2 regions of the Pseudonocardia xishanensis genome follow, and region 2 is predicted to be linked to the other one. Evidence: riboswitches for the same ligand, from Rfam matches in the RefSeq annotation. Region 2 holds a riboswitch; the other holds the start of a gene.
What was found. Region 2 has a riboswitch for cobalamin ahead of cobN (cobaltochelatase subunit CobN). Riboswitches for the same ligand answer to the same signal wherever they lie in the genome.

Region 1: another riboswitch for cobalamin. It lies ahead of ABD993_RS24425 (hypothetical protein); the one in region 2 lies ahead of cobN (cobaltochelatase subunit CobN).

The regions. Positions count from the first base shown of each region.
Region 1 is NZ_BAABGT010000075.1:169,822-174,230, reverse strand. Features, by position in the region: gene cobT (nicotinate-nucleotide--dimethylbenzimidazole phosphoribosyltransferase) at 1-1,637, opposite strand, end outside; gene ABD993_RS24425 (hypothetical protein) at 1,634-1,993, opposite strand; cobalamin riboswitch at 2,049-2,169, opposite strand; gene ABD993_RS24420 (histidine phosphatase family protein) at 2,130-2,729, opposite strand; gene cobA (uroporphyrinogen-III C-methyltransferase) at 2,726-3,937, opposite strand; gene ABD993_RS24410 (cobalamin biosynthesis protein) at 4,020-4,409, opposite strand, start outside.
Region 2 is NZ_BAABGT010000075.1:292,364-296,772, forward strand. Features, by position in the region: gene ABD993_RS24955 (precorrin-2 C(20)-methyltransferase) at 1-93, opposite strand, end outside; gene ABD993_RS24960 (precorrin-8X methylmutase) at 95-724, opposite strand; gene ABD993_RS24965 (precorrin-3B synthase) at 721-1,980, opposite strand; cobalamin riboswitch at 2,113-2,232, shown strand; gene cobN (cobaltochelatase subunit CobN) at 2,291-4,409, shown strand, end outside.

The DNA.
Region 1 (4,409 bases), 120 kb from region 2:
ACGACCGGGAGGGCGAGGAGGGCGCCCGTGCCCTCCCCGAGCCGCATACCCAGGTCCAGCAGGGGGTCGAGGCCGAGGTGCGCCATCGCGAGGGCGTGCCCGGGTTCGGCGGAGCGGTGTCCGGCCACGCAGTAGTCGATCGCGTCGGGGGCGAGCACGGAGGCGACCAGCGCGGCGGCGCCGGCGTTGACGCCGTCGAGCAGGACGGGGACGCGCAGGGCGGCCGCGCCGAGCACGAACCCGGCGAGCCCCGCGTGCTCCAGCCCGCCGAACGCGGCGAGCAGGTCGAGCCCGTCCTCCCGGGTCAGCCGGTCCACCGCCGCCTGCACGACGTCCGTCTTCAGGGCCAGGGTGGCGTCGTCGATCCCGGTGCCCCGCCCGGTCGCCTCGGCCGCGGAGGCCCCGGTCACCGCGCAGATCAGCGCCGCGGCGGCGGTCGTGTTCGCGATCCCCATGTCGCCGGTGACCAGCAGCCGGTTCCCGGCGGCGACGAGGTCGCGGGCGACCTCGATGCCCACCTCGACGGCCTGCTGCGCCTCCGCACGGGACAGCGCGGGCCCGACCGAGAGGTCCGCGGTGCCTGCCCGGACCCGTCGGGGCAGCAGGCCCGGGACGGGGTCCAGGGGTGCCGCGACACCCACGTCCACCACGCACACCTCGGCCCCGAGCTGGCGGGCGAAGGAGTTGACCACCGCGCCCCCGGCCAGGAAGTTCCCGACCATCTGCGCCGTGACCTCCTGCGGCCACGGCGACACCCCCTGCGCGTGCACCCCGTGGTCGCCTGCGAACACGGCGACCGCCGCGGGCTCCGGCACCGGCGGCGGGCACTGCCCCGCGATCGCCGCGAGCCGCACGGCCAGGTCCTCCACCCGGCCGAGCGAGCCCCGCGGCTTGGTCATCCGGTCCAGCCGGTCCCGCGCCTCCGCGGCCGCCTCGGCCGACGCCGGGGTGATCTCCGCGACCGTCTCGTCCAGCAGGCTCATGGCCACCTCCCCGGGCAGCGCCCGGTCTCCGTACCGCTCCGAGTGCACGGCCCAGCGCAGCGGCCGCCGCCGCGCCCAGCCCGCGCGGGCCAGCTCGGGCTCGGCGGCGAACTCCCGCACGTGCCCCACACACAGGTAGGCGACGACCTCGACGTGCCCGGGCAGCCCCAGCAGCTCGGCGAGCGCGCGCAGCCCGTCGTCGTCGAAGAAGCTCACCCAGCCGACGCCCAGCCCCTCGGCGCGCGCCGCCAGCCACAGGTTCTGCACGGCCGCGGCGGTCGAGTGGGCGGCCATCTCGGGCCTGCCGTGACGGCCGAGGGTGTGCCTGCCACCCCGCGTCGGGTCGCTGGTGACCACGACGTTCACCGGGGTGTCCAGCACGGCCTCGACCTTGAGTGCGGCGAACGCCTCGGCCCGGGCCCGCGGCAGCGACGCGGCGAACGCCTCCCGCTGCCGCGCGACCAGCTCCGCGACCCGGGCACGCGTCCCGCGGTCCCGCACGACCACGAAGTCCCAGGGCTGCGAGAACCCCACGCTCGGCGCGGCGTGCGCGGCCTCGAGCACTCGGACCAGCACGTCGTCGGCGACCGGGAGGTCCGGCAGGAAGCCGGCGCGGACGTCCCGCCTGCCGTGGACGGCCTCGTACAGGCTCACCACAGGGGCGAGAGCCTCGGGGGCACCACCGCGACACCCGGGACCGCCGACACCTCGGCGTCCACCGCGACGCGCAGCCCGTCGACCACCGCGCGCCAGGCCGGGTCCGCGGTCGGGTCCCCCGCCACCGCGACGGCCACCGTGCAGGGCCCCTCCAGCGCGAGCACCGCGCTCACCGCCTGGACCGCGCCCGCGGGTTCGACGGCCTCGACCCGCCAGGCCTCGGCGTAGAACAACACCTCGGACTCGACCTGCGGGACGACGAACACGTGGTCCGCGGCCGCCAGCAGGTCCGCACCCCCCGCGGCGTCGGGATCACCCGCGCCGACACCGAGCACGACGACATGACCGGACATCGTGGCCTCCTCGAGGGTCCGCGCCCTCATCGTGGAATCACCGGCGACGGCCGCGAGTGTCCTGGCTCCCGGATCGGCACGCGCCCCCGACCTTCCCCTCGGCGAGGGTGGTCGGGCGTGGGGACGCGCTCCCCGGTCACAGTGGCGGGACCGCACCGGATTCGCACCGGTTTCCTGCACTGCCGTCCCCCGAACCAGACCACGCGGGAGTCGCGGACGCAAGCAGGACCTCACCGTTGTGCGGGATCCGACAGCGCGGATCACGCAGGATCGCCCGGATCGTCTCCCCGTGCGTGACGAGGACCGCACCGGTCGGGTCGAGCCCCCGCACCCGGGCACACAGGGCCCGGAAGGTCTCCCCGCCCGGCGGCGCCCAGTCCGGCCCCGCCGCGGCGAGCAGCGGGGCGTAGGGCGCGGCGGGCCGCCCCTCCCACGCCCCGTGCGACTGTTCCCGCAGCTCGGGGCATTCGTGAACGGGGAGGCCGAGCACCCCCGCGAGGATCTCGGCGGTCTCCGCCGCGCGGCGCTGCGGGCTGGTGAGGATCCGGTGGGCCGGGACCTCCGCAACGGCGGCGCCTGCGGAGGTGGCCGGACCGACGAGGAGCCGACGGAGCTCCGCGGCGGCGGCCCGCGCCTGCGCCCGCCCCCGCGCGGTCAACCCGACGTGGCGCGTCGAGCCCTGCAGGAGCCCGGCGGCGTTCCAGGTGGACTCGCCGTGCCGGACGAGCCAGGTCACCCCCGGTCCGACAGCCCCGCCACCGGCCCCACGACGACGATCGCGGGCGGGCTGATCTCGTGCGCCTCGATGTCCGCGGCGACCGCGTCCAACCGGGACCGCAGCGTGCGCTGGATGCGGGTGGTGCCGTCCTGGATCACCGCGACGGGGGTGTCCGCGGCACGGCCGTTCGTGATCAGCGCGTCCGCGAACAGGCCGATCCGCTCGACGGCCATCATCAGCACGATCGTGCCCGTCATCCGCCCGAGCGCGGTCCAGTCGACGAGGCTGCGCGGGTCCCCGGGCGCGACGTGCCCGGACACCACGACGATCTCGTGCGCCACCCCGCGGTGGCTGACCGGGACGCCCGCGACCGCGGGCGCGGCGAACGCGCTGGTGATCCCGGGTACGACGGTCACCGGCACCCCGGCCGTGGTGCAGGCCTGGACCTCCTCGAACCCGCGGCCGTAGACGAACGGGTCGCCGCCCTTGAGCCGCACCACGAACCTCCCGGCCCTCGCGTGCTCGACCAGCAGCTCGTTGATCCGCTGCTGGGCCATCGCCCGGCCGTAGGGGATCTTGGAGGCGTCGATCACCTCGACGTCCGGGCCCAGCTCCTCGATCAGGTCCCGCGGGCCGAGCCGGTCGGCGACGACGACGTCCGCCCGCGCCAGCAGCCGCCGCCCGCGGACCGTGATCAGCTCCGGGTCGCCGGGCCCGCCGCCCACCAGCGCGACGCCGGGCAGCACCGGCTCGGCGGAGTCCGACACCACCCCGGCCTGCAGCGCCTCGACCAGCGCGGTCCGCACGGCGGCGGAGCGGCGGTGCGCGCCGCGGGCGAGCACGCCGACGGTCAGCCCGTCGTACCGGCCGGTGGCGGGGGTGACGGCCGTGCCGAGACTGCCGTCGTCCGCGCGCACGCAGAAGATCCGGCTGCGCTCCGCCTCGACCCCCACGGCCGCGTTGACCTGCGGATCGTCCGTGCAGGCGAGGACGTACCAGGCGCCTTCGAGATCTCCGTCGACGTACTCGCGGGGGGTCCAGGTGATCTCCCGCGCGGTCGCCATCCCCTCGACGGCCGGGGTGACCTCCGGGGACACCACCTCCACGAGGGCGCCCGCCGCGATCAGCCGGGACACCCGCCGCTGCGCGACCTGCCCACCCCCGACGACGACGACCCTGCGGCCCCCCAGATCGAGGCCGACGAGGTACTGGTCGTGCTCGGTCACGCGCTCGTTCCTTCCCAGTCTGTGGCGTCCGGAAGCATAGATGGCCGGAGAGGCGTCCCGAGCCGACTACCCCACGGGGGTATCACACGTCACCCTGGCCCGAAGCGCAGGCCACGGTGACCCGCCCGACGACGGTCTTCGGCACGAGCAGCACCGCCCCCGCCCCGGCGACCCGCAGCGCCGCCGCCTCCGCGACACTCGGCGTCCCGACGGCGGCGTCCGCCCGCGCGCTCCCCCGACCCGACCGCAGCGCCGCGGACCCGGCGGCGGACTCGGCCGACCCTGCCGACCCGGAACCGGCGGCGGGCCGCTCGAGCGCCGCCCCGGCGGCATGGACCGCCGCGAGCTCGGCCGCCGGGCGGGTGCGCAGCGTCGCGGGGGCGATCGCGTCGAGGATGCCCTGCTCCGCGGCCTTGGCGTCCACGGAGGCGAACACCGCGCCGTCGAGCGGGACCCGCGCGGCGAGGTGCGC
Region 2 (4,409 bases):
GACGTCCGCGGCGCCGATCAACCGGGCCGCCTTGATCGTGACCAGCTCCGGGTCGCCGGGGCCCAGCCCGACGCCGTACAGGGTGCCCGCCATCTCAGATCTCCTGCTCGGTGGCCAGCGCGTTCAGCGCGGCAGCGGTGATCGCCGAGCCGCCGCGACGGCCGTGCACCACCAGGTACTCGAGGTCGGTGCGGGCGGCGAGCGCCGCCTTGGACTCCGCGGCGCCGATGAACCCCACCGGGATCCCGATGACCGCGGCGGGGCGCGGGGCGCCTGCGTCGATCATGTCGAGGAGGTGGAACAGAGCCGTGGGGGCGTTGCCGATCGCGACGACGGCGCCCGCGAGCCGGTCGCCCCAGAGCTCCATCGCCGCCGCCGAGCGCGTGTTCCCGAGGGCCGACGCGATTCCCGGGACCTCCGGCTCCCGCAGCGTGCAGACGACCTCGTTGTCCTTCGGCAGCCGCGACCGCGTGACGCCGGAGGCGACCATCATGGCGTCGCACAGGATCGGGGCGCCCGCGCGCAGGGCGTCGCGGGCGGCGGTGACGACGCCGGGGGAGTAGGCGATGTCGCGGGTCAGGTCGACCTGGCCGCAGGCGTGGATCATCCGGACGGCCACGTACCCGACGTCCGCCGGGAACCCGGACAGGTCCGCCTCCGCTCGGATCGTGGCGAAGCTGCGCCGGTAGATCTCCGCGCCGTCGCGGATGTAGTCGCTGGTCATGCGGGACTCTCCAGGAGTGCTCGGAGGCCGGCCTGCAGGCCGTCGATCTCGTAGGTGCCGTCGGGTCGGGCCACGACGTCGCGGTGCGGGCCGTGCGGCGCCCCGCACCGCCGCCCACAGCCGACGACGTGGGCGCGGGCGGTCGTGACGCCCCGGGAGCCGGTGTCGGCGCTGTCCGAGCTGTCGGCGGGTCCGCGGGTGTCGTGGCGGAGGTCGGCGAGGAGCGCACGCACGTCCCCGCGCACGTCGGCGAGGGACTTCGCGCAGCCCGGCCGCCCGGCGCAGGCGCTGATCTGCAGAGCCGGGTCGCCGGGTTCGGTCACCAGGCCCGCCGCGCGCAGCCGGTCCGCGGCGCCGGGTTCGGGGTCGGGCAGGAGCAGGGTGCGCCAGGGGGTGACGAGCACCTCGGGCGCGGAGTGCGCCAGCGCCCGCAGCTGGGCGGCGGACAGCTCGCCGAGCACCGGAGCCACCCCGACCGCGCGGCCCCCCAGCACCCCCACGAGATCCACTCCCGTGGAACGGAGCGGTCGCTGAGCGACCGCCGCGCTCCCGAGGTGTGGATCACCGTCCGAGGGAGTGCCAATCCGGGCGAGGGCGGCGGCGATGCGGGCCGGGGCGTCGTCGATCTCGGCGGCGCGCCAGGCGCTCGTGCACCCGGTGTCCTCGGTGCGCAGCGTGAGGAACGCCTCAGCGGCCGCGACGAGGAGGGACGGCGCGTCCCGCGGTGCGCACCCCAGACCCGTCGGCACGCCCGCGACCAGCAGGGATCCCCGGTCCGCGGCCGTCGCGAACCAGCACAGATCGGGTTCCTCGGCGGCGACGTCCCCGCGCCCGTCGTCGAGGGCGACGAGGAAGCGGCCGGGGAGGGCGGACAGCTCCGGGGTGGCGCAGAGCAGGGCGTCGACCACGGCGGCGAGGCCCCGGACGTCCGCCACTCCACCGTCCACACCGGACAGCGGAGAGGCCACGATGTTGCGCACCCGCTCGTGGGTGGTCGACGGCAGCAGACCCGCCGAGACGAGCCGCGACCCGAGCCGCGGGTCCGCCCGGTCCAGGCCCCTGAGCTGCAGGTTCCCTCGCGAGGTGAGGTGCACCGCGCCGTCTCCGAGGTCCTCGGCGCACCCGGCGAGCACCCGCAGCTGGGCGGCCGTGACCACGCCGCCCGGCAGCCGCACACGGGCCAGTGCGCCGTCCGCCGCGTCGTGCGGGGCGAGGACGCCGGGGCAGGCGTCGGCGCGGGTGCGGGGGGCGGTCACCGCGACACTGTAGGCATGGCGGGCGGGTCCGCGGTGGCGCCTCCCGCCCGTCGAGACGCGCACCGGCCCGGTTGACGCGGACCCACCCGGTTGCGGAGAGTGGGCCCCACAACCGAAGAACGGCGAGTGGGCCAGGAAGCCGGTGCGAGTCCGGCGCGGTCCCGCCACTGTCACCGGGGAGCAGACCCCGCCACAGGCCACGGGGAGACCCGGAAGGCCGGGGCGAGCGACGATCCGGGAGCCAGGACACTGCCCGCACGCCGACCTGCACGTCTGACCCGGGACGAGGATCCCGAGGAGGGGAATCTCGATGACCCGTGTCCTGCTGTTGTCGACGTCGGACACGGACCTGTTGTCCGCCAGGGCCTCCGGTGCGGACTTCGTCCTGGCCAACCCCAACCGCGTGCTGCTCGCGGACCTGCCCGCCATGGCGGCGGAGGCGGACGTCGTGGTGGTGCGGGTGCTCGGCGGCTACCGGTACTGGGAGGACGGGCTCGACCTGCTGCGGGCCGGCGAGACCCCGCTGGTCGCGTTGGGCGGCGAGATGGCCCCGGACGCCGAGATGATGGAGCTCTCCAGCGTCCCGGCGGGCGTCGCGGCCGAGGCGCACACCTACTTCGCGCAGGGCGGCACGGAGAACCTCCGCCAGCTGCACGCGTTCCTCTCCGACACGGTGCTGCTCACCGGCGAGGGTTTCGCGCCCCCGATCGCCCTGCCCGAATGGGGAGTGCTGGAACGGGAGTCGGCCGACCGGCCGGGCCCGACGGTCGCGGTGCTGTACTACCGCGCCCAGCAGATCGCCGGGAACGTCGCGTACATCGAGGCGCTCTGCCAGGCCATCGAGGCGAAGGGCGCCACCCCGCTGCCGATCTTCTGCGCCTCCCTGCGCCAGGCCCCGGCCGCGCTGCTGGAGACCCTCAGGGCCGCCGACGCCATGATCGTCACCGTGCTCGCCGCGGGCGGCACCAAGCCCGCCACCGCGCAGGCGGGCGGCGAGGACGAGGAGTGGGACGTCACCGAGCTCGCCGCGCTGGACGTCCCGATCCTGCAGGGCCTGTGCCTGACCTCGAGCCGCGCCACCTGGGAGTCCAACGACGACGGGCTCTCCCCGCTGGACGTCGCCACCCAGGTCGCCGTCCCCGAGTTCGACGGCAGGCTGATCACCGTCCCGTTCTCCTTCAAGGAGATCGACGCGGACGGGCTCTCCACCTACGTCCCGGACCCCGAGCGGGCCGCGCGGGTCGCCGGGATCGCGGTGCGGCACGCCGAGCTGCGCCGGATCCCCAACGCGGACAAGAAGATCGTGCTCATGTTGAGCGCCTACCCGACGAAGCACGCGCGGATCGGGAACGCCGTCGGGCTGGACACGCCGGCGTCGACCGTCGCGCTGCTGAGGGCCATGGCCGAGGCCGGGTACGACGCCGGTGACCTCCCCGGGGTCGCCGCAGGCGACGGCGACGCGCTGATCCACGCCCTGATCGAGGCGGGCGGACAGGACCCGGACTGGCTGACCGAGGAGAAGCTGGCGGGCAACCCGATCCGCATCTCGGCCGAGCAGTACCGGGCCTGGTTCGACACCCTGCCCCAGGACCTCCGCGACGCCGTGACCGAGCACTGGGGCCCGCCGCCCGGTGAGCAGTACGTCCAGAACGGGGACATCGTCGTCGCGGCGCTGCGCAGCGGGAACGTCACGCTGATGGTGCAGCCGCCCCGCGGCTTCGGGGAGAACCCGGTCGCGATCTACCACGATCCCGACCTGCCGCCGTCGCACCACTACCTGGCCGCGTACCGGTGGGTGGCGGAGAGCTTCGGCGCCCACGCGATCGTCCACATCGGCAAGCACGGGAACCTGGAGTGGCTCCCGGGCAAGACCCTCGGGATGTCCGCGAGCTGCGGGGTGGACGCGGCGCTCGGCGACCTCCCGCTGATCTACCCCTTCCTGGTCAACGACCCCGGCGAGGGCACGCAGGCCAAGCGCCGGGCGCACGCCACGCTCGTCGACCACCTGATCCCGCCGATGGCCCGCGCGGAGACCTACGGCGACATCTCCCGGCTGGAGCAGCTGCTCGACGAGCACGCCAACGTCTCCGCCCTCGACCCCGCCAAGCTGCCCGCGATCCGCCAGCAGATCTGGACGCTGATGCAGGCCGCGAAGCTCGACCACGACCTCGGCCTGGAGGAGCGCCCGCACGAGGCCGAGTTCGACGACTTCCTGCTGCACGTCGACGGCTGGCTCTGCGAGATCAAGGACGTCCAGATCCGGGACGGCCTGCACGTGCTCGCCGCGGCTCCCGAGGGCTCGGTGCGCGTGGACCTGGTGCTGGCGATGCTCCGCGCCCGGCAGATGTGGGGCGGCGAGCAGAGCGTGCCGGGGCTGCGCGAGGCGTTGGGCCTGGTCGAGGACGGCTCCGAGGCGCGGGTGACGGTCG